3 regions of the Pantoea stewartii genome follow, and region 3 is predicted to be linked to each of the others. Evidence: predicted binding sites of a transcription regulator. Region 3 holds the regulator's gene; each other region holds the start of a gene.
The links. The regulator PhoB, encoded in region 3, activates phosphate uptake and scavenging genes when phosphate is short. The targets are predictions, from matches to a motif close to CTGTCATAAAACTGNCNNAT.

Region 1: a site for PhoB is predicted at 3,033-3,052, ahead of pitA (inorganic phosphate transporter PitA). Genes of this name have one in related genera too.
Region 2: a site for PhoB is predicted at 2,645-2,664, ahead of pstS (phosphate ABC transporter substrate-binding protein PstS). Genes of this name have one in related genera too.

The regions. Positions count from the first base shown of each region.
Region 1 is NZ_CP049115.1:2,597,026-2,602,883, forward strand. Features, by position in the region: gene G5574_RS12385 (oligopeptide/dipeptide ABC transporter ATP-binding protein) at 1-441, shown strand, start outside; gene G5574_RS12390 (D-amino acid dehydrogenase) at 513-1,763, shown strand; gene G5574_RS12395 (BaiN/RdsA family NAD(P)/FAD-dependent oxidoreductase) at 1,788-2,972, opposite strand; gene pitA (inorganic phosphate transporter PitA) at 3,214-4,716, shown strand; gene uspB (universal stress protein UspB) at 4,753-5,088, opposite strand; gene uspA (universal stress protein UspA) at 5,513-5,858, shown strand, end outside.
Region 2 is NZ_CP049115.1:2,882,287-2,888,144, forward strand. Features, by position in the region: gene pstA (phosphate ABC transporter permease PstA) at 1-483, opposite strand, end outside; gene pstC (phosphate ABC transporter permease PstC) at 480-1,442, opposite strand; gene pstS (phosphate ABC transporter substrate-binding protein PstS) at 1,529-2,572, opposite strand; gene G5574_RS23725 (hypothetical protein) at 2,757-2,984, shown strand; gene glmS (glutamine--fructose-6-phosphate transaminase (isomerizing)) at 3,177-5,006, opposite strand; gene glmU (bifunctional UDP-N-acetylglucosamine diphosphorylase/glucosamine-1-phosphate N-acetyltransferase GlmU) at 5,152-5,858, opposite strand, start outside.
Region 3 is NZ_CP049115.1:3,872,532-3,878,389, forward strand. Features, by position in the region: gene G5574_RS18205 (SbcC/MukB-like Walker B domain-containing protein) at 1-676, opposite strand, end outside; gene sbcD (exonuclease subunit SbcD) at 673-1,869, opposite strand; gene phoB (phosphate response regulator transcription factor PhoB) at 2,067-2,756, shown strand; gene phoR (phosphate regulon sensor histidine kinase PhoR) at 2,771-4,090, shown strand; gene G5574_RS18225 (PstS family phosphate ABC transporter substrate-binding protein) at 4,104-5,024, shown strand; gene G5574_RS18230 (cobalamin-independent methionine synthase II family protein) at 5,304-5,858, shown strand, end outside.

The DNA.
Region 1 (5,858 bases), 1.3 Mb from region 3:
CTGGATGAACCTACCTCGGCACTGGATATTTCTGTCCAGGCGCAGATTCTGAACCTGCTGGTGGAACTGCAACAGCAGTACAATCTGACGTATATCCTGATCTCTCACAACGTCTCGGTCGTCCGTCACATGAGCGATCGCGTTGCGGTCATGTATCTGGGCCAGATTGTCGAACTGGGCGCGGCTCAGCACGTTCTCGATTCACCTCAGCATCCCTATACGCAATTGCTGATGGACTCTGTGCCACGCATTGGCGCGCCGCTGGAGGGGGCTCCCGTCAACACCGAACTACCGGGTAACCGCCACCTGCCAACCGGCTGTTTCTTTCGCGATCGCTGTCCGCAGGCAACAAGTGGCTGTGCCACGCCTCAGCCTTTGCGCGTTCAGGATGACGGGCGGGCGGTCAGGTGCTGGCTGGCCCATAACCTTATGCATGCCTGATTCACAACACATCAAGCGGGTGGCGCAACGCGACCACCTTTTAACGATCACTCTTTCAGGAAGACATTGCGATGAAAATCATTGTGCTTGGCAGCGGCGTGGTGGGCGTCACCACCGCCTGGTATCTGCAGCAGGCAGGGCATCAGGTCACCGTGATCGAACGCGAAGCGGGCCCGGCATTGGGTACCAGCGCCGCCAACGCCGGTCAGATCTCGCCTGGCTACGCCGCGCCCTGGGCCGCGCCAGGCGTGCCGCTTAAAGCGGTGAAGTGGATGGTGCAGCGCCATGCGCCCCTTTCGGTACGGCCGGATGGATCTCGCTTCCAGCTGGCCTGGATGATGCAAATGCTGAAAAACTGCAATCCTCACAGCTATGCCGTCAATAAAGCCAGGATGGTCAGACTGGCAGAGTACAGCCGTGACTGCATCAGTGCGCTGCGGGCCAGCACAGGAATTGAATATGAAGGACGCCAGGGCGGCACCCTGCAGCTGTTTCGCACAGAACAGCAGTTTGAAAACGCAGCGCGTGATATTGCCGTGCTGCAGGAGGCTGGCGTGCCGTATCAACTGCTTGAAGCCGACCAGCTGGCGACCGTCGAACCTGCACTGGCTGACGTAAAGCACAAGTTGACGGGAGGTTTACGGTTGCCTAACGATGAGACTGGCGATTGCCAGCTGTTTACCCAGCGACTTGCCGCCCTGGCGCGCGATGCCGGCGTCACGTTCCGCTTTAACACGCAGGTGGATGCGCTACTGAGCGAAGGTGATAGGATCAGGGGGATTGTCTGTGGCGATCAGACGCTGACGGCAGACGGGTACGTTATGGCATTTGGCGCTTACTCTACCCAGTTGCTTCGACCACTTATGTACATTCCGGTGTATCCGCTGAAAGGCTATTCCCTGACGATTCCCCTCGCCGATGAGGCCGGTGCCCCGGTTTCCACGGTACTGGATGAAACCTATAAAATTGCCATCACGCGTTTTGATAATCGCATCCGCGTCGGTGGTATGGCGGAAATCGTGGGATACAGCACAACCCTGCTGCCCGCGAGACGGCAAACGCTTGAGATGGTGGTAAACGATCTTTATCCCCGTGGCGGCCGCGTTGAGCAGGCGACCTTCTGGACCGGATTACGGCCGATGACGCCTGACGGCACGCCGATTGTCGGTCATACACATTTCACCAACCTGTGGCTGAACACCGGACATGGCACGCTGGGCTGGACGATGGCCTGCGGATCCGGCCAGCTGTTAAGTGATGTGATTTCAGGCAAACAGCCCGAGATTGCGCACGCAGACTATGCGGTTTCGCGCTATGCCTGAGCGCGTCACTGACGGCGAAGCACGTTACACGGCCTGCGCGCAAGCCCAGGCCGAGCTCCAGGCCCACTGGAAATTATAGCCTCCCAGCCAGCCGGTCACGTCAACGACCTCACCGATAAAATAGAGTCCCGGCACGTCACGTGCTTCCATTGTTTTAGAGGACAGCTGAGTCGTATCCACACCGCCCAGCGTGACTTCAGCGGTACGGTAACCCTCCGTGCCGTTGGGCTGCACCTGCCAGTTGTGCAACGTCTGCACCAGCGCTGACTGCTGCTTGCTGTTCAGCTGCTTCAGCGTGACATCCGGCACCACCTGCATTTCCTGTAAGATTTCGACCAGGCGCTTAGGCAGAATTTTCGCCAGACTGTTTTTCAGACTCAGATTCGGGTGCGCGTCACGCTGAATCGTGAGGAACGCATCCAGCGGCGTGGCAGGCGAGAGATTGACCGAGATAAACTCACCCGGCTGCCAGTAGCTGGAAATCTGCAAGACCGCCGGGCCGGACAGGCCACGATGGGTAAACAGCATCGCCTCTTTGAAGACGGTGCCGTCTTTCGCTTCGATGGTCGTGTCCAGCGCCACACCGGACAGTGTCTGCAGTTGTTCAAGCAGGGGTTTATGCAGCGTAAAGGGCACCAGGGCGGCACGGGTTGGCAACACCGTTAACCCAAACTGCTCGGCCACTTTATAGCCAAACGGTGACGCGCCCAGGCCCGGCATGGAAAGCCCGCCGCTGGCGATGACCAGCTTCTCTGCCTGTACGCTGCTGCCGTTGAGTTGCAGGACGTAGCCCGCTTCATCGCGGGTTACACTCAGGATTTCGCTGCGCAAACGCAGGGTCACACGCCCCTTTTCACACTCGGCGAGCAGGAGATCGACCATCTGCTGCGCAGACTCATCGCAAAACAGTTGCCCCAGCGTTTTCTCGTGCCAGGCAATGCCGTGACGATTCACCAGATCGATAAAATCCCATTGGGTATAACGCGCCAGCGCTGACTTACAGAAATGGGGATTGTTCGACAGGTAGGCGGCCGGTTCGGTATAGAGATTGGTGAAATTACAGCGCCCGCCGCCTGACATTAAAATCTTGCGGCCCGGCTTTTTGCCGTTATCCAGCAGTAATACGCGGCGACCGCGCTGTCCAGCCTGCGCGGCACAAAAAAGCCCCGCGGCCCCTGCTCCAATCACGATAACGTCAAACTGTTCCACTGCCATTGTCCACCTGATAAAAGAGGGGCAGATTGTAGTGATCTGCCTGAGTTGATGCCAGTGTCAAAAAATTGACTCAATTATGTCATAATGTAACTTTATAATTTTTAAGGAATTTACGCCTTTAAGCTTACAAAATTGACACTTTTAAGCCGGTTCAGGTCTATATTTTCCTTTCCCAGACCACATATTGTCGCGGATAATGCGCCGCGTTCATGTCCTCCAAAATGGCGTAACGTCTATGCTACATCTGTTTGCTGGTCTCGATCTTAGCACCGGCCTGTTACTGGTTCTTGCTCTGCTGTTTGTATTGTTTTACGAAGCAATTAACGGCTTCCATGATACGGCCAACGCGGTTGCGACGGTCATCTATACACGCGCTATGCGTGCTCAGCTTGCTGTGTTAATGGCTGGGGTATTCAATTTCTTTGGCGTGCTGCTCGGCGGATTAAGCGTGGCTTACGCCATCGTGCATATGCTCCCGACCGATCTGCTGCTCAATGTTGGCTCCGCTCACGGTCTTGCTATGGTCTTCTCCATGCTGCTGGCCGCGATTATCTGGAACCTGGGAACGTGGTATTTAGGGCTTCCGGCCTCCAGCTCTCACACCCTGATCGGCGCGATTATCGGTATTGGCCTGACCAATGCGTTAATGAGCGGGACATCGGTGGTGGATGCGCTTAACATTCCGAAAGTGCTGAATATCTTCCTGTCGCTCATTCTCTCCCCCATTGTCGGTCTGGTGATTGCGGGCAGCCTGATTTTCCTTCTGCGCCGTTACTGGAGCAACACCAAAAAGCGTGCACGCATTCATATGACGCCCGCTGACCGTGAGAAGATTGACGGCAAGAAAAAACCGCCTTTCTGGACCCGTACCGCCCTGATTGTCTCCGCCATTGGCGTCAGTTATTCACATGGTGCTAACGACGGGCAAAAAGGCATTGGTCTGATTATGCTGGTCCTGATTGGCGTTGCGCCAGCGGGCTTTGTGGTCAATATGAACGCGTCGGGTTACGACATCACGCGAACGCGCGATGCTGTGAATCACCTGGAACAGTATTACCAGCAGCACAGCGAATCACTGACCCATATTATCCAGATGGCACCGCCTAAGCTGCCCACGCCGGAAGAAGTCGAACCCACCAGTCCCAAAGAGTTTCACTGCGACAGTGCGCGTGCGCTTCAGGCCGTGCAGCGTGCGCAGGTGCTTCTGAACAATCTGCAAAACTACAACGACTTGTCGGTTGAGCAACGCAGCCAGATGCGTCGCCTCTTGTTGTGTATTTCCGATACGGCCGATAAAGCGGCGAAGCTGCCGGAAACCTCGCCAGAGGATAAACGCTTCCTGGGCAAGCTCAAAGGCGACCTGCTGAACACCATTGAGTACGCCCCGGTATGGATTATCATGGCGGTCGCACTGGCATTGGGAATCGGCACGATGATTGGCTGGCGCCGCGTGGCCACCACCATCGGTGAGAAAATCGGTAAAAAAGGCATGACGTATGCGCAGGGCATGTCGGCGCAGGTTACTGCCGCAGTGTCCATAGGGATTGCCAGCTACACCGGCATGCCGGTTTCCACGACCCACATCCTCTCGTCTTCCGTGGCCGGCACCATGCTGGTCGACGGTGGCGGACTGCAGAGTAAAACGATCAAAAACATCGCCATGGCCTGGGTTTTCACCCTGCCGGTCTGTATTTTGTTATCAGGTTCACTCTACTGGATAGCGCTGAAGCTCATCTGAGTAAGCAGCACATCAGGGCGACTTCGGTCGCCCTTTTTAATGCCAGATAGCCAGGGCGATCAAACTGATAATGACTAATCCGCACAGCGAACTGGTCAACAAAAACAAGCCTCTTACCCGCTCACACCGGCGAATAAATTCGTCATCATGATGATCAAGATAGCGCCTTGCCCAGATATAGCGGACCAGCCGCACCTGCTTGCCAGGCTGACCATGGGAGGTGAAAAAACCCGCGCCGTCAACATATTGGTATAAGAGGGGATCGCAACCCCGCAGAACCACCAGCAGCGCACGCAACGAAGAGAAATAGCGCGCCATATTTACAAGGCATACCACACAAAGAGCCCAAAAAAGCGCGATAGTGCTGATCATGTCACCCTCCTTACCGGCACCGCAGAACAGCGCAGAACGCGCACCATGCTGAACAGTCCCTGCAGAATTTGCCAACAACCCCGTTAAGCGATTTGTAGTTTTATTTTTGAATCATCAGAAAAGTAACAGCCATGTGATCAAGGCTGCTTTTTTTAGTTTAGGAGAAATGTTCAATTTTTTACCAGCGAGGATTTTCGTTTTATACGAGTAAAAATCGTTCATCATTGATCTTATTCACAAGCCAGACGGCTTCAGAAGCATTTGTTAACACACAGGGCTATACTTTCAGGTATAACAACAGCATTGCCTGTATTGCAGGTTACCCAATTTGGTGGCGCTCATCGCCCGTTCGCGCAATGGATTTCGCAGCTGTGACGCGTCTGGAAACCGCTGCCATTCTGAATCTCGTGGAAGGAGTTATATCATGGCTTATAAACATATCCTGATTGCAGTCGATCTTTCGCCAGAAAGTCAGTTATTAGTGGATAAAGCTGTCTCGCTCGCGCGCCCTTACGACGCCAAAATTTCGCTGATTCATGTCGATGTGAATTACTCTGATCTGTACACCGGCCTGATTGACGTCAACCTGGGCGATATGCAAAAGCGGATTTCTGAAGAAACCCATCTGGCGCTGAAAAATCTGTCAGATGCAGCGGGCTATCCCATCACCGAAACCCTGAGCGGCAGTGGCGATCTGGGCCAGGTGCTGGTCGATGCGATTAAAAAATACGACGTGGACATGGTGGTGTGCGGTCATCATCAGGATTTCT
Region 2 (5,858 bases), 990 kb from region 3:
CGCCAGCGCTATCACACCTGCCCAGCCTGAGAAATGGTGCATCTGCGCCACGACAATGGTGTAGACAAACAGGCCCACAACAATCGATGGGGCAGACAGCAGGATGTCGTTAATGAAACGAATCACTTCCGCCAGTAAAGACTTACGACCATATTCTGCCAGATACACACCCGCCAGAATGCCCAGTGGCGTGCCAATGAATGTCGACCATAAAATCAGTAAACCGCTACCTACCAGCGCATTGGCTAATCCGCCTCCCGCCGTGTTTGGCGGCGGTGTGGACTCGGTAAACAGCGACCATGAAAGCCCGTCAATGCCGCGGCTCACGGTGGTAAACAAAATCCAGACCAGCCAGAATAAGCCAAATGCCATCGTCAGCAAGGACAGCGTTAAGGCGATTTTGTTCTTGGTGCTACGCCACGACTGCATTTTGCGACGTGACGCTTCCAGTTCGGCCCGAGCCTGTACTTCCATTGTTGTCATGATCGCGCTCCTTCACTTTTTGCCAGACGCATAATCATTAACTTGGAAATCGCCAGCACAATAAAGGTGATAACAAACAGAATCAGGCCCAGTTCCATCAGTGCCGCTACGTGAACACCCGATTCGGCTTCAGCAAACTCATTCGCCAGTGCCGAGGTGATACTGTTGCCTGGCATAAACAGTGAGGCACTGTCGAGCTGGTAGGTGTTACCGATAATAAAGGTGACCGCCATGGTTTCGCCCAGCGCACGTCCCAGGCCCAGCATGATGCCGCCGATGACGCCGTTTTTAGTAAACGGCAACACGATGCGCCAGATCACTTCCCACGTGGTGCAGCCAATCCCATAGGCTGACTCTTTCATCATCACCGGCGTCTGCTCAAACACGTCGCGCATGACTGAAGCAATATAGGGAATGATCATGATGGCCAGAATCACACCTGCGGCCAGAATACCGATACCAAACGCCGGACCGGAGAACAGAGCGCCAATAATCGGAATGCCCGAGAGGACATCACCAACGGGCGTCTGGAAATATTCTGCGAACAGCGGAGCAAAGATAAATAAGCCCCACATACCATAAACAATACTCGGAATCGCAGCGAGCAGCTCAATTGCGGTTCCCAGTGGACGTCGTAACCAGCCTGGTGAGAGTTCGGTCAGAAAAAGAGCAATACCGAAACTGACCGGTACCGCAATAATCAACGCAATGATTGAGGTGACAAGTGTGCCGTAAATCGGCACCAGTGCACCAAATTGTTCGTTAGGGGCGTCCCAGGTTTTGGTCCACAAAAACGCGAAACCAAATTTCTGTATGCTTGGCCAGGAAGAGAAGATCAGGGAGACGATAATGCCGCCCATAAGCAACAGAACAATCAGCGCAGAGAGTTTTACCAGCGCGCCAAAAATTCGGTCACCTTGCTTACCTGGGGCTTTGAATGCCGACTTCGTTGCAGCCATAGAAGTCTTCGTCCTCAGAAGTTATCAGGGCGGCAGACGCCGCCCTTGAAGGCTGACCAGCACGCAGGCTGGTCAGGGTCATTCACTTACTTATAAAGCGCTTTACCAGAACTGTCTTTGATATTGGCTTTCCAGGCAGCACGGATCTGCTGAACCACGCTCTCCGGCAGGGTGGCATAATCCAGCGCATTGGCCGTTTTACCGCCATCTTTGTAGGCCCAGTCAAAGAACTTCAGGACTTCGGCACCTTTCGCCGCATTAGTCTGATCTTTGTAAATCAGGATAAAGGTGGTTGAGGTGATCGGCCATGCATCATTGCCTTTCTGGAAGGTCAGATCCTGAGCAAACGATTTGCTCCAGTCTGCGCCTTTCGCGGCATTAGAGAAGCTGGTTTCGCTTGGCGCAACCGCTTTGCCGTCCGCATCCATCAGTTTGGTATAGGTCAGGTTATTCTGTTTGGCATACGCGTACTCAACGTAACCAATAGAACCTGGCAGACGCTGTACAAACGCTGCTACGCCATCGTTACCTTTACCGCCCAGACCGGTTGGCCAGTTAACGGTGTTGCCTTTACCAATTTTGCTGTTCCACTCTTCGTTCACTTTCGCCAGGTAGCTGGTGAAAACGAAAGAGGTACCTGAGCCATCCGCGCGACGCACCACGTTGATGTTGGTATCGGGCAGTTTCACGCCTGGGTTCAGTTTAACAATCGCAGGATCGTTCCACTTTTTGATGTTACCCAGATAGATGTCGCCAACGGTTTTACCGTCCAGCGTCAGCTGACCAGATTTGATGCCTGGCAGGTTAACCGCCAGCACCACGCCACCGATTACGGTAGGGAACTGGAACAGACCATATTTCTGCAGATCTTCGTCTTTCATAGGCGCATCGGAGGCACCGAAATCAACGGTTTTGGCGATAATTTGTTTTACACCGCCAGATGAACCAATGCCCTGATAGTTGATTTTGCTACCGGTGGCTTGCTGATACTCTGCTGCCCACTTGGCATAAACCGGCGCCGGGAATGTACCGCCAGCACCGGTCAGATCGGTGGCTGCAAATGCAGAAACCGCACTAACGGCAAGAGAGGCGGCGAGGATTCGGGCTACGGTGCTACGCATCAGTGTCATGTTCCCTCCAGGGGAGAAAAGTCAGGCTAAGTGCCTTTTTAGTAAGAGTCAGTGATTGCTGCAGGAGGGAAAATAGGACAGTTTAGTGACAGAAAAATGTAGTTAATATTACAGTTATATGACAGGCACAATTATTGCTCATTTCATAAGACTCCTCTCGAAAAGAACATGTTCGATGAGATTTATGAAGAAGCTTCTGGTGTGCAATGTCGTCCTGCTCTGTACGCTGGCAGGCTTAAAGGCGGATGATACGACACCCACGATTCATTTAGATAAATTTTATACCGCAGCTAATAACAGAGGCGCTCTGGCTATATTGGGTTATTACGGCGCCGTTAAACAATCATCCGTCGATGTTGAAGGTGTTATTGCAATGAAAGATAAGATTAAAGACTTAACAAAAACGCTATAAAATCAGGCAAATATCCTCAGTCAACTCGCCAAAAGCTAAGCAACAATGAGGATACGATCAATAACCTGCAGCGTTCACTCGATGAGGCTAACCGCAAAATCAGCGATCAACAGCGTGCACTGGAGCAATGCAGTAGCAAGATCAAATAAATGAAACGCGTGAATCCCGTCGGGGATTCACGCATAAGATGCATTACTCGACCGTTACCGATTTCGCCAGGTTACGCGGCTGATCCACATCGGTGCCTTTGATCAGGGCCACATGATAGGAGAGCAGCTGGAGCGGCACGGTATAGAAGATAGGCGCAATGGCCTCTTCGACGTGCGGCAGAGGAATGATTTTCATTCCTTCGCTGTCACTGAAACCGGCATCCTGATCGGCAAACACGTACAGCAGACCGCCACGCGCGCGTACTTCTTCGATATTCGATTTCAGCTTCTCTAACAGTTCATTGTTCGGTGCCACCACAATGACCGGCATATCGGCATCGATCAACGCCAGCGGACCGTGCTTGAGTTCCCCTGCCGCATAGGCTTCCGCATGAATATACGAGATCTCCTTCAGCTTGAGCGCCCCTTCCATCGCGATAGGGTACTGATCGCCACGACCAAGGAACAGGGCATGGTGCTTATCAGAGAAATCTTCGGCCAGGTTTTCAATCAGCTTGTCCTGCGCCAGCATTTGCTCAATGCGGCTTGGCAGAGCCTGCAGACCATGCACAATTTCGTGCTCTTTTTCTGCGGACATGCCGTTCAGGCGACCGAGTTTTGCCACCAGCATCAGCAGTACGGTCAGTTGAGTGGTAAAGGCCTTTGTAGAGGCTACACCAATCTCCGTACCCGCTTTGGTCATCAGCGCCAGATCGGATTCACGTACCAGCGACGAACCCGCGACGTTACAGATAGCCAGCGATCCCAGGTACCCCAGCTCTTTCGACAGGCGCAGCGCGGCCAGCGTATCCGCCGTTTCCCCCGACTGAGACAGGGTAATCAGCAGGCTGTTTTTACGTACCGCCGATTTACGGTAGCGGAATTCGGACGCAATCTCGACATCACAAGGGAGGTTTGCCAGCGCCTCGAACCAGTAACGCGAGACCATGCCAGAGTTGTAAGAAGTGCCACAGGCGATGATCTGGATGTGCTCAACCTTGCTGAGCAGCGCTTCTGCATTTGGCCCCAGTTCGCTGAGATCGACTGCACCGTGATTAAAACGCCCCGTTAAGGTGTTTTTAATCGCATTTGGCTGCTCATAGATCTCTTTTTGCATGTAATGGCGATAGATACCTTTATCGCCGGCATCGTACTGTACGCTGGATTCGATCTCATCGCGGCGCACGGTATTACCCGCACGATCGACGATCGTAACATCGCGACGGCTGATTTCAGCGATATCGCCCTCTTCCAGATAAATAAAGCGGCGAGTGACCGGCAACAGTGCCAGCTGGTCAGAAGCAATGAAGTTTTCACCCACACCACGACCGATCACCAGTGGGCTGCCTGAACGGGCGGCCACCAGACACGATGGATCGCGACTGTCCATGATCACCATGCCATAGGCACCGCGTAGTTGGGGAATCACACGCTGCACGACTTCACGCAGCGAACCGCCCTTTTTCTGCTCCAGATGAACCAGATGCGCTACCACTTCGGTATCGGTTTCTGAGCTGAAATGGTAACCCTGCGCAATCAGCGCTTCACGAAGCGGCTCATGGTTTTCGATAATACCGTTGTGCACTATAACGATGTGCTCAGAAACGTGCGGATGCGCATTGGCCTCTGAGGGTTCGCCATGGGTTGCCCAGCGCGTATGCGCGATACCGGTTCCGCCGTTCAGAGGTTGTTCTTCCGCTGCGGCAGCCAGCATCTGAACTTTGCCCAGGCGACGCAGACGGGTAACATGACCTTGCTGATCGACGACGGCCAGACCAGCTGAGTCATAACCGCGGTATTCCAGGCGGCGTAAACCTTCTAACAAAATTTCTGCGATATCACGTTGTGCTACTGCACCAACAATTCCACACATAAGTTATTTCCTGACTTCATGGCTGTTTGCCATTGCGTTGTCATATGACCTGATAGTCCGGCATTGCCGGTTCCCCGAGCCTTGTAGAGAGTGGGGATTATAGTTTTGGTACTGCAAGCGGCCCGTTTAGCCCGGGCCGTAAAAATTATTTTTTCTTCTGCGGGCGCTGCCAGCCGGCTTTGTGATTCTGCTCTTTACGGTTATAGACCAGATCGGCAGTGGAAATGTCTTTCATCACCGTTGTTCCGGCGGCAATCGTTGCGCCTGCCGCCACACTCACCGGTGCGACCAGCTGCGTATCCGAGCCAACAAATACATTGTCACCAATAACGGTTTTGAATTTGTTTGCGCCATCGTAATTGCAGGTAATCGTCCCTGCACCGATATTCACATTGGCACCGATCTCCGCATCACCCAGATAAGACAGGTGACCTGCTTTAGAGCCTTTCCCGAGTCGGGCTTTTTTCATTTCAACAAAATTGCCGACGTGGGCGGCCTGGGCCAGTTCACTGCCGGGACGTAAACGCGCGAACGGGCCGACCGTACAGTCAGTGGCCAGATTCGCATCCTCGATCACCGAATAGGGGCTAATCTCGCAATCATCGCTGATGACGCTGTTTTTAATGACGCAGCCCGCACCAATTTTGACCCGGTTGCCCAACGTTACCTGGCCTTCAATAATGACGTTGACGTCGATCTCAACGTCCCGACCATGCTGCAGCGTGCCGCGCAGGTCGAAGCGTGCCGGATCGCGTAGCATAACGCCCGCAAGCAGCAGTTTTTCTGCCTGCTCCTGCTGGTAAGTGCGCTCGAGAGTTGCCAGTTGCAGACGGTTATTTACGCCATCAGTTT
Region 3 (5,858 bases):
TTTTTTGCTGGTGCAGTGCAGTACGGGTTGCCTCATCAAGCAGCGCCATGCCGCCTGCCCGACTGCGTAACAGTTCCAGCGCCGTTTTGGCCGCTTTGTGGCGTTCGAACACGGCCATGGACAGACGACCATAAATTTCGGTTCCGGTCAGTTCTTCCAGCAGTTCTGCCCGCTCATTGGCTTTGGCGTTAAGAAACGCCGCAAACTGGCCTTGTGACAGCATCATTGAGCGGGTGAAGCGCGCAAAATCCAGCCCGCTCAGCGTTTCCGTAAGTTTGAGCTTATCGCTCACTTTATCTGCCACAATCTGATTATCGGCGCAGCGTGCCAGCTCAACGCGGGGAGCCTGCAGTTTACCGTCAGCGGTGCCGCGCGCGCGGTTCTGGCTCCAGAATGCCCGCCAGGCTTCGCCTTTAATTTCAAACTCGACCTCCGCCAGGCACTCGGCACAGTCGCGTGTCATAAGGGGGTTATGCCCCTGAGAGATGCCGCCCAGGCGCGGCGTCTGGTGATACAGTGCCAGACAGATGGCGTCCAGCAGCGTAGTTTTACCGGCGCCCGTCGCGCCGGTAATCGCAAACAGCCCGTTGCTGGCAAACGGCTCGGTGCGAAAATCAATAAACCACTCACCTTTGAGCGCGTTAAGATTTTTGAAGCGCAGCGTCAGAATTTTCATGGCTGTTCCTCCAGATCCGCCAGCGTCTGTTTAAACCGCAGGGTGGTCTGGGCAATCTGATCCGCGTCCAGCGCGTCATCCAGCGCCAGTCGTCGGGCAAACACTTCTTCCACATTCAGTTCGCTCAGGGTTTCTTTATCCAGCTGTGCCAGACTGTGCTGGCGCTGTTCACGGCTGCGGCGCAGCAGCAAAACGTCTACGGGCAGGGAAGCTGTCAGCGCTTCTACCTGACGCTGCAAATCACTTAAATATTCCTGCGTGGTCACTTCAATATCCAGCCAGACAGGTTTGGTCCCGTCAGGCGCAGAAAACTGGCTGAGCTGCCGGGTGATTTGCGCCAGCGAGCCTTTCAGGACCTGCATTGGCTGGAACAGGGGAATGGTCAGGGGCGTGACCGTCAGGCCTGACGGGCTGAAATCCAGCAGGAACACACTTTTTTCGCTGCCCAGTTCATCGAAGCTGAGCGGAATCGGCGAACCGCTGTAGCGAATATGATCGCTGTCGGTCACGCGCTGCGCACGATGAATATGCCCCAGCGCAATATAATCCGCAGGCGGAAAGGCCGAGGCCGGAAAGGCATCCAGTGTACCAATGTAGATATCGCGCACTGAGTCGCTTTTGCTGACGCCGAGAGCAGTGAGGTGGCCGGTCGCGACGATGGGAAGCGCCAGATTCAGCGCCTGCGCGGCAGCAAAACTGCGCTGATAATGGGCGGTAATGGCCTCCAGCAGGCTGCGCTGTTTATCGCGTCCTGACTGGCCGGCCTGGCTGCGCATAATATCGCGTGGCCGCAGATAAGGAATGGCGCACAGCAGCGCGCCCGGTTCGCCCTGACGCGTCGTTAACATCAGCACATCGTCCCCGTCCTGCGGCGTGGTAATCACGCGGGTATTCAGGCAGGCGAGCAGTTCACGCGACTCGTTCAGCGTAGCCACCGAATCGTGATTCCCGGCCAGCACCACCAGCTGACAGCCGCTGGGTTGTAACGCCACCACAAAGCGGTTGAACATTTCACGTGCATAGCTGGGCGGTGTGCCGGTATCGAATAAATCACCTGCCACAATCAGCGCATCCACCTGATGCTCTTCAATCCGGGCCAGCAGCCAGTCCAGAAAGGCCTGATGCTCAGCGGCCCGGCTTTTGTTGTAAAAGAACTGCCCCAGGTGCCAGTCCGCGGTATGGATAATGCGCATAACACTCCCTGCCATAACAAATCGCCCGGCAATTATACTGGCTCCATCACTAAAGCCACAAAACATGTCGTCATGTTGTCATAAATGGTTGTTGCAGGCCGGTTTTTATGGCTAACTTTTTCATAAAAGTGTCACAAAACTGACGCATAATGGCGCCGCAAATATCAGTGAAAGCCGTCCTACCTGCAGGAGTCATAATGGCTAAGCGCATTTTAGTTGTGGAAGATGAAGCTCCAATCCGTGAGATGTTATGTTTCGTTCTGGAACAAAATGATTATCAGCCGATTGAGGCAGAAGATTATGACAGCGCCGTCAGTAAGCTGATTGAACCCTGGCCTGACCTTATCCTGCTGGACTGGATGTTACCTGGCGGCAGCGGCATTCAGTTTATCAAACACCTTAAACGTGAAGCGATGACGCGTGATATTCCGGTCATGATGCTGACCGCACGTGGCGAAGAGGAAGATCGCGTGCGTGGCCTGGAAGTCGGGGCCGACGACTACATTACCAAACCGTTTTCACCGAAAGAGCTGATGGCCCGTATCAAAGCTGTGATGCGTCGCATTTCGCCGATGGCGGTCGAAGATGTAATTGAAATGCAGGGCCTGAGCCTGGATCCCTCCTCGCACCTGGTGATGTCGGAAACCACGCCGCTGGAGATGGGGCCGACAGAGTACAAGCTGCTCCACTTCTTTATGACCCATCCTGAACGTGTTTACAGCCGTGAACAGCTACTGAATCACGTCTGGGGCACCAACGTCTATGTTGAAGATCGTACAGTTGACGTGCATATTCGCCGTCTGCGCAAAGCGCTGGAACTGACCGGTCACGATCGCATGGTACAAACCGTCCGCGGAACAGGTTATCGTTTCTCTGCCCGCTTTTAAACGGAGCTTTAATCGTGCTGGAACGCCTCTCCTGGAAGCGATTATTGTCCGAACTGGTGCTGGCGTGTTTGCCTGCGCTGGTACTCGGCCTGTTGTTCGGCTATCTGCCGTGGCTGTTGTTACTCAGCGTAGTCGGTATTTTACTGTGGCATTTTTATAACCTGATGCGGCTGTCGCACTGGCTGTGGCTGGATCGCACGATGACCCCGCCTTCCGGTCAGGCAAGCTGGGAACCGCTGTTTTACGGTCTGTATCAAATGCAGCTGCGCAACCGACGTCGGCGGCGTGAGCTGGGTCATCTGATCAAACGGTTTCGCAGTGGTGCAGAGTCGCTGCCGGATGCCGTTATCCTGACAACGGAAGAGGGCACCATCTTCTGGTGCAATGGCCTGGCACAGCAGCACCTCGGGCTGCGCTGGCCCGAAGATAACGGGCAAAATATCCTTAATCTGCTGCGCTATCCTGAATTTTCACGTTATCTGCGTCAGCGCGATTTCGACAAGCCGCTGACGCTGGTGCTGAATAACCAGCATCACATGGAATTTCGTGTTATGCCCTACAGCGAAGGCCAGTGGTTGATGGTGGCCCGCGACGTAACGCAAATGCACCAGCTGGAAGGTGCACGACGCAACTTCTTCGCCAACGTCAGTCACGAACTTCGCACGCCGCTGACGGTGCTTCAGGGTTATCTGGAGATGATGAATGACTCGGTCATGAATCAACGTTCGCGTGACAAAGCGTTGCACACCATGTCAGAACAAACCCGCCGAATGGACAGCCTGGTGAAGCAGCTTCTGACGCTGTCGCGTATTGAGGCGGCCCCGGTCATCAATATGAAAGAAAAAGTTGATGTGCCGGTCATGTTGAAACTGCTGCAACATGAAGCGGAAACGCTGAGCGGCGGGCGACATCAAATCCATTTTCACACCGATCCGCATCTGAAAGTGTTTGGCAATGACGAGCAATTGCGCAGTGCCATCTCCAACCTGGTCTACAACGCGGTCAACCATACGCCAGACGGCACACGAATTGATATCAGTTGGTTACGCAGCAAGCAGGGCGCGGTATTTAAGGTCTGCGATAACGGTCCCGGTATTCCCGCTGAGCATATTCCGCGCCTGACCGAACGCTTTTATCGTGTAGAAAAAGCGCGTTCACGTGCGACCGGCGGCAGCGGGCTGGGGCTGGCTATCGTCAAACATGCGTTGAGTCACCATAATGCCCGGCTGGAGATCACCAGCATCCCGCATCAGGAAACCTGTTTTACATTTACCCTGGCACCAAGGTTGATTGTCAGTAACGGGATGCAGGAGAATGCCGTTCATCAATCGTGAACGGACCGGAACGATGCGCGTTTTTCTTTTGGTGTTCTTTTCGCTGTTGCCAGCCCTCGGGCAGGCGCAGCCCGTCATGCTGTCCGGAAATCTCAGTAGCGCCGGCTCCGACACGCTCGGCTATCTGATGACGTTATGGGGAGATGACTTTAGCCGTCAGGCGCCTGGCGTGAACGTTCAGGTTCAGGCTTCGGGGTCGTCTACCGCGCCCACTGCGTTGACCGCCGGGGCCGTTCAACTGGGCGCGATGAGTCGTCCGATGCAGGCTGATGAGCGCCAGGCCTTTGAGGCGCGCTATGGCTATCCGCCGCTGGCCGTGCCGGTGGCAATGGATGCGCTGGTCGTGGTGGTCAATCAACGTAACCCGCTGCGTGAAATTGATCCGCGGCAGCTCGATGCGGTTTTTTCCATCACCCGGCTTTGCGGCGCGCATCAGGTTCCACAACGCTGGGGTGACCTGGGACTGCACCAGACAGAATGGCAGCAGCGTCCCATCCAGCGCTATGGCCGTAACTCCGCCTCGGGAACATGGGGCTTTTTCAAACAGCAGGCGCTGTGTCAGGGCGATTTCCGCAATGACGTGGCCGAGTTTCCCGGTTCTGCCGCCGTGGTACAGGCCGTAGCCGGTAATCCCCGCAGTATCGGCTATGCCAGTTTTGGTTTCCATCTGAGCGGCGTCAGGTTGCTGCCCGTGGTGACCAAAAACGGCGACGCGGTGGCACCGGATCCAGAGACTATCCGTACCGGCCGCTATCCATGGTCGCGTCCGCTTTATCTCTATGTGAATAAAGCGCCAGGTAAACCTTTACCGCCACTGGTCGATGCCTTTTTACGACAGGTGCTTTCCAGTCAGGGTCAACAGCGCGTCAGCGAGGCCGGGTATTTGCCGCTCTCTGCGGCGCAGATTGCTCAGGCTCGCGCTTCGCTCGAATAACGCCCACCTGCCCGTCAACAGACGCCGGTAGCGTCACCGTGAAACAGCCTGCCTCCGGACCCGTAAGCCCCATCAGGCTGTCTGTGCTGCGGCCGCTGACAGAAAAGCCGACGGCGACGATGCAACATGAATTTTTTTCAGGCGACGTGAATTTTATTCGTTTGCCGCTGAGAGAACAGCATGTCACTCTGCATTTAGACGTTTAGCCATCCAGAGGGCTAAAATAATATTATGTAACTATTCCCGGCCGAAATTATCTGGCCGTGACAAGGAGTGATCATGCAAAGACAAACCGCCCCGTTTCGTGCCGACACCGTTGGCAGCTTTCTTCGTCCTGCCGCGATCAAACAGGCTCGCGAGAAATACCAGGCGGGGGAAATCAGCGCTGACGAGTTGCGTGAGGTTGAAAACGAAGCCATCCGTGATGTGGTGGCAAAACAGCGTGAAAACGGCCTCAAAGTGGTCACGGATGGGGAATTCCGTCGCGGCTGGTGGCATTTTGACTTTTTCTACGGCCTGAAAGGCGTGGAACATTTTGAAGCCGATCAGGGCATTCAGTTCAACGGCGTACAGACCAAAGCGCACGGTGTCAAAGTGACCGGCAAACTGGGGTTTGACGGGCATCCGATGCTGGATCATTTCCGCTTTTTGCAAGGCATCGCAGGGGATGCCGTGGCGAAAATGACGATTCCCAGTCCCAGCGTGCTGCATTTCCGTGGCGGACGTAAAGTGATCGACGCGGAGGTTTATCCCGATCTTGATGTGTACTTTGACGATCTGGCACAGACTTACAAAGACGCAATCGCCGCCTTTTATGCGGCAGGCTGCCGCTAT